One region of the Klebsiella sp. RIT-PI-d genome, then DNA from elsewhere that is predicted to be linked to it. Evidence: predicted binding sites of a transcription regulator. Region 1 holds the regulator's gene; each other region holds the start of a gene.
The links. Region 1 encodes ArgR, which controls arginine synthesis, uptake and breakdown. Its sites were predicted from a motif close to ANTGAATAAAAATACANT; they were not measured.

Region 1 (2,277 bases):
TGAATTTACGCGCGTATTTGCTCTCAATGAGGGACAAGTGGACGATCTGGATTCACTGTGGGAATGGGTTATGGGCAATGTATTGCCGCTACCGCTGGAAATCAATTTCATCCACCTTAATGAGGCAAGACGTCGACGTTACGGCGCGCTGATTTTGTTATTTGATGAGGCAGAAGAGGAGCTGGAAGGACAGTTACGCTTTAATGTACGCCAGTAAATAAAAAAGCCCCCGGCGAGCGGGGGCAAGTCGTCAGTCTCGACGACGAGGGTTTACTTATAAAGTTCTGCGGTGGCGTGCCAGTGGTCACCGGTACGCGCTTCGATAATGCGGTAGGCAGATGCGCCTTGCTCAGCAGCTTTCTGGTCCAGCATTTCACGCATATCCATTGGCGCGGTACCGATGGCTCCGACCGATACCGTGCCGATAGCTTCGCGGTTCAGTGCCTGATCGCTGGAGAGAGAATCTGCGGCAAATGCACCAAAAGAGAGAACGGAAAGCAGGCTCAGTGTTGCAACAGTTGTTTTAATTTTCATGGTATTAACCTCGTCTCGAATTTTTTCGTAAGGGTCTTATTTCGTGACCCCCATCACAAAATCAAGTATACACTAATAACGCGGAAAATTAATACCAGACTAACTATAACATTAGTTAATAAGTTTTAAGAATGTTTGGACCTATAACTGAATGGAATAAAAAGCCGGCTTTTTAGGCAGTGAATTGACAATAAAGTATTGCTTATCAACGACTTGATGGAATTTGTTTTTTTGTGCTTTTTCCACAAGAATTATTCACTGCGTGAATGTTTTGAGGCCGTATATCGCACTAAGTGTTAAATTAAAAGCAGGTGATTATGAGGTTTTCAGACGAGAACAGCAGATTCCCCTCCAGAATGCCCTGAAGGGAAGGGTGGGTTACAGCTCTTGTTCGAACAGCGAGAGGATCGCGTCGTACAACTCTTTTACCGTGAAATCACGCGCGGGGGTGGTAAAAATCGTATCATCACCCGCAATCGTGCCAAGAATACCTTCTGCTTTGCCTAAAGAATCCAGTAAGCGGGCAATAAGCTGCGCCGCACCCGGACTGGTATGAATGACGACAACGGCATCGTTATAGTCAATATCCAGTACCAGATTTTTCAGCGGACTGGAGGTGGTCGGTACGCCCAGCTCTGCGGGCAGGCAATAAACCATTTCCATTTTTGCATTACGCGTTCTTACCGCGCCGAACTTCGTCAACATGCGGGAGACTTTGGACTGGTTGATATTATCGAAGCCCTCTTCCTGCAACGCCTGAACAATCTCTCCCTGAGAACTGAACTTTTCTTCTTTGAGCAGCGCTTTAAACGCTTTCACTAACTCTTCTTGTTTAGTCGAGCTTCGCATAAATCATCCTTATTCTGACCATACTGGCACCATTATTATGCATAATAATGAATTTTTATGCAAACTATCTGCCATGAATTAGGCTGAAATAATGTTATGAAAGGGAATGATTTTATCAAATTTAGTTATCAAGAAACATGGCTGAATCACCAGAAGGGGATCGGTTTAAAAGTAAATTAATTGTTATCAAATTGATGTTGTTTTGGTTGCCATCAACGGTGTAATGTAACCTCGCGTTGACACATTACTCGAAGTGACATGTCATTCACACCAAAAACATATTGTGCCTTTCTGAGGACAATATTGCGCGTGATGACGCATTAAACGCGTACGATATTTGTATTTAGCAATGTCGTTAACTACTGTCACTGCAATGGAGTAACGGTCAATTATTTTAACCATAATAAGGAGTTTAGGATGAAAGTTGCAGTCCTCGGCGCTGCGGGCGGTATCGGCCAGGCGCTTGCCCTACTACTGAAAACCCAGCTGCCTTCAGGCTCAGAACTCTCCCTGTACGATATCGCGCCCGTGACCCCCGGCGTCGCTGTTGATCTTAGCCACATTCCGACCGATGTTAAGATTAAAGGTTTCTCTGGTGAAGATGCGACCCCGGCACTCGAAGGGGCAGATGTGGTGCTGATTTCTGCAGGTGTCGCACGTAAACCGGGTATGGATCGCTCAGATCTGTTCAACGTTAACGCCGGCATCGTCAAAAATTTGGTGCTGCAAATCACCAAAGCGTGTCCGAAAGCGTGCATCGGTATTATTACCAACCCGGTTAACACCACCGTGGCCATTGCGGCAGAAGTGCTTAAAAACGCGGGCGTCTACGATAAGAATAAGCTTTTTGGCGTGACGACGCTGGACATCATCCGCTCTAATACCTTTGTTGCC
Region 2 (2,277 bases), on a different contig from region 1:
ATTCGGGTTAACACAGTGTTAAACAGATAAGTTTTGCTTATATGAGTTACCTGCGCGTTAACCCTTTTTGGCTGAGTTTAGTGCCAGCAAAAGTGGTGTACGACTTGCGTAATCAGCTCCCGTGTCGGCTTGATAAAACGGGTCTCAAGATACTCATCCGGCTGATGCGCCTGATTGATAGAGCCTGGCCCCAGCACCAGCGTCGGGCACAGCGTCTGAATGAACGGCGCTTCGGTGCAATAGTTCACAACCTCAGTTTGCGCGCCGAGCAGCTTCTCAACTACCTGGACTAATTGGTGATCCGGCGGACATTCATAACCGGGGATCGGCGGATGCAGCTCGGCTACATTCAGACGACCCGGCCAGCGCTCGCTTACCGGTGCCAGGGCCTCGTTCAGTAAACCGTTCAAATCGTCAAGCGTCATGCCCGGCAGCGGACGAATATCCAGATGTAACTCGCAGCAGGCGCAAATACGGTTTGCCGCGTCGCCACCGTGGATATGCCCCAGATTCAGCGTTGGATACGGAACGGTAAACGCCTCATAGTGATAGCGCTCTTTTAGTTCATCGCGCAGGTGCAGGATGCGCCCGATAGCATCATGCATTAATTCAATGGCATTAACGCCGCGAGCCGGATCGCTGGAGTGTCCCGATTGCCCGAGCACGCGGATCGCATTAGAAATATGCCCTTTGTGCGCACGCACCGGCTGTAACGACGTCGGTTCACCGATAATTGCGCAGTCCGGGCGCAGGGCGGTGGTTTCTGAAAAGTAACGCGCGCCCGCCATGCTGGTCTCTTCGTCAGCAGTAGCCAGAATATAAAGTGGTTTTTTCAGCTGCGTAACGTCAACGTCGCGCAGGGCATCGAGAATAAAAGCAAAAAAGCCTTTCATATCGGCGGTGCCAAGACCGTACAGCTTGCCCTCATGCTCGGTCAGAGTGAACGGATCGCGCGTCCAGCGGCCGTCATCAAACGGCACGGTATCAGTATGTCCGGCGAGCAATAGCCCCCCCGCACCCTGACCAATACTGGCCAGCATGTTAACTTTATTACGTGTGCCGGGCACCGGCTGCACTTCCACATTGAATCCCAAATCGCCAAACCAGCCTGCCAGCAGATTGATTAAAGACGCATTACTCTGATCCAGCGCTTCTTCCGTCGCGCTGATCGACGGAGTGGCGATCAGGGCGCGGTAAATCTCGATAAATGGGGGTAATTTCTTTTTCATTGTTGACACGCCTCGGGTCATGATAGTATCAATATTCATGCAGTATTTATGAATAAAAATACATTATCGTTGAGCGTAAGAAAACCCACCGGCTGTAAGGTGATGTTAATACGCTTAACAGAGTGAGGGAGATTTCGGTCTTCCCTGGCAAACAGACGCAGAAGGTGAACCGCCCTAATGTTAAATACGCTGATTGTGGGTGCCAGTGGTTATGCTGGCGCAGAGCTCGTGACCTATGTAAATCGCCATCCTGATATGACCATAACCGCTTTGACCGTCTCAGCGCAAAGCAATGATGCAGGAAAATTAATCTCTGATTTACATCCGCAGCTGAAAGGCGTTGTTGATCTGCCTTTACAGCCGATGTCCGACATCAGCGAATTTAGCGCAGGCATCGACGTGGTGTTTCTTGCTACGGCGCATGAGGTCAGCCATGACCTGGCCCCACAATTTCTGGCGGCAGGCTGCGTAGTGTTTGATCTCTCTGGCGCATTCCGGGTTAACGATCTGGCGTTCTATGAGAAATACTATGGCTTCACGCATCAGCATCCTGACCTGCTTGAGCAAGCGGTCTACGGCCTGGCGGAATGGAGTTTGGATCGTCTTAAAGAGGCACAGCTGATTGCCGTGCCGGGATGTTATCCGACGGCGGCGCAGCTCTCACTCAAGCCATTAATCGATAATAACCTGTTGGATCTGAATCAGTGGCCGGTCATTAACGCCACCAGCGGCGTCAGTGGCGCGGGACGTAAAGCGGCCATCGGTAATAGCTTTTGTGAAGTTAGCCTGCAACCCTACGGTATTTTTAATCATCGTCATCATCCGGAAATCAGTACCCATCTCGGTACGGACGTGATTTTTACGCCGCATCTGGGCAGTTTTCCGCGCGGCATTCTGGAAACCATTACCTGCCGCCTGAAACCGGGCGTCACGCAACAGCAGGTGGCCGACGCTTTCCAGCAAGCCTATGCCGATAAACCGCTGGTACGTTTATATGATAAAGGCGTCCCCGCATTGAAAAACGTGGTGGGTTTGCCATTCTGTGATA
Region 3 (2,277 bases), on a different contig from region 1:
CGCGTTCGATACTTGCCCACTGCACCGGAGTCTTCGCCGCCGTGCCCTGGATCGAGCATAATCACAATCGGCCTGTCACGCCCTGCCTTACCGGGTTTCGGTCCGCTCTGCGCCGGCGGCACCTGTTTCTCCAGATCGCCCTTATTATAATCCTCCAGCAGCGCTAATAGCGGGTCCTGAATATCCTGCGCATTGGCCGGATAGAGATCCATCACCAGGCGCTCTTTAAAACCCGCTACCGGTGCCAGCGCAAATAGCTGTGGCTTAATATTCTGCTTGAGTTCAAATACCATTCGTACGGTCTGCGGATCAAACTGACCGACGCGTGCGGAGGTGATAAAAGGATCGTCGCTGCGGATCTGCGCGCTCATTCCTTTCAGGACTGAATTCAAATTAACGCCTTCGACATCGACCACCAGCCTTTCGGGATTACTGAGCGCAAACTGGCGGTATTTTAGCATCTTGTTTGATTCTACCGTCACGCGTGTATAGGTCGAGGCAGGCCAGACGCGCACGGCGATGACCTGGCTGACAGCCGCGAAACTGGTCTGGCTTACGCTTAATAACCACATTGCCCCCGCCCCCTGTAACAGGCGACGGCGGCTGATTGCTGATTTGCTTCCCGACATGCAATTCCCAGGCAAATTTATCGTAACTGACTATAAGAACGTCAAAATTGACCGAAAACTTTAACCAATGATGCATACGCTGTCACGCCTAAAAGGGTAAACATTTCTTTTACACTGCCGTCCGGCATGAAAAATTTCTCTCTGGCAGGTTAAATTTTGACTTGCACCCGGAGCAAAAACAGAATAAAAATACACTAATTACGAATAATAATTCATTGAGGTATTGCCGTGGTGAAGGAACGTAGAACCGAACTGGTCGAGGGATTTCGCCATTCCGTTCCCTATATAAATGCGCATCGGGGTAAAACGTTCGTCATCATGCTGGGCGGCGAGGCCATTGAGCATGAGAACTTCTCCAGCATTGTTAACGACATTGGCCTGTTGCACAGCCTCGGCATTCGTCTGGTGCTGGTTTACGGTGCCCGCCCGCAAATTGATGCCAACCTGGCGGCACATCATCACGAGCCGGTTTATCACAAACATATCCGGGTCACCGATGCCAAAACGCTGGAACTGGTAAAACAGGCTGCGGGTTTGCTACAGCTGGATATTACTGCGCGTCTCTCTATGAGCCTTAATAACACCCCGCTTCAGGGTGCTCATATTAATGTGGTCAGCGGCAACTTTATTATTTCTCAGCCGCTGGGTGTCGATGACGGTGTGGATTATTGCCACAGCGGCCGCATTCGGCGCATTGATGAAGAGGCGATCCATCGCCAGTTAGACAGCGGGGCTATCGTGCTGATGGGTCCGGTCGCGGTATCGGTCACCGGTGAGAGCTTTAACCTGACCTCGGAAGAAGTCGCCACCCAGCTGGCTATCAAGCTCAAGGCTGAAAAAATGATCGGCTTCTGCTCCTCGCAAGGGGTATATAACGAGTCAGGGGACATTATTTCAGAACTGTTCCCTAATGAAGCGCAGGCGCGGGTTGAAGCGCTTGAAGCACAGGGCGATTACCATTCCGGCACCGTGCGCTTCCTGCGCGGCGCGTTAAAAGCCTGCCGCAGCGGCGTGCGGCGTAGCCACCTCATTAGCTACCAGGAAAACGGCGCGCTATTACAAGAGCTGTTCTCCCGCGACGGTATTGGCACACAGATTGTGATGGAGAGTGCCGAGCAGATCCGTCGCGCGACCATCAATGATATTGGCGGCATTCTTGAGCTTATCCGTCCGCTGGAGCAGCAGGGCATTCTGGTGCGCCGCTCGCGCGAACAGCTGGAAATGGAGATCGATAAATTTACCATCATCCAGCGCGATAACCTGACGATTGCCTGCGCGGCGCTGTACCCGTTTGTGGAAGAGAAAATCGGTGAAATGGCCTGCGTGGCGGTGCATCCGGATTATCGTAGCTCTTCGCGGGGCGAAGTTCTGCTCGACAGGGTAGCGTCTCAGGCCAGGCAAATGGGGCTCGACAAGCTGTTTGTACTAACCACCCGCAGTATCCACTGGTTTCAGGAGCGCGGCTTTACGCCAGTGGATGTCGACCTGCTGCCGGACAGTAAAAAAGAGATGTATAACTATCAGCGACGATCAAAAGTGCTGATGGCCGATCTCACCTGACGACATTCGGCTAGCTGATTTTTTCAAAAAAGGCTGTCAGCCCGCTACGACGTTCAGTTCGGGTGACGACGGCCTGCGCCAGCAGCTT

Region 2: the regulator ArgR is predicted to act here: its motif matches at 1,277-1,294, upstream of argC (N-acetyl-gamma-glutamyl-phosphate reductase).
Region 3: the regulator ArgR is predicted to act here: its motif matches at 808-825, upstream of argA (amino-acid N-acetyltransferase).

The regions. Positions count from the first base shown of each region.
Region 1 covers NZ_LGIT01000012.1:55,708-57,984, reverse strand. Annotated here, with positions in the region: gene AC791_RS17200 (hypothetical protein) at 1-217, shown strand, start outside; gene yhcN (peroxide/acid stress response protein YhcN) at 271-534, opposite strand; gene argR (transcriptional regulator ArgR) at 913-1,383, opposite strand; gene mdh (malate dehydrogenase) at 1,801-2,277, shown strand, end outside.
Region 2 covers NZ_LGIT01000007.1:10,615-12,891, reverse strand. Annotated here, with positions in the region: gene argE (acetylornithine deacetylase) at 78-1,229, opposite strand; gene argC (N-acetyl-gamma-glutamyl-phosphate reductase) at 1,407-2,277, shown strand, end outside.
Region 3 covers NZ_LGIT01000003.1:113,485-115,761, forward strand. Annotated here, with positions in the region: gene amiC (N-acetylmuramoyl-L-alanine amidase AmiC) at 1-629, opposite strand, end outside; gene argA (amino-acid N-acetyltransferase) at 858-2,189, shown strand; gene recD (exodeoxyribonuclease V subunit alpha) at 2,200-2,277, opposite strand, start outside.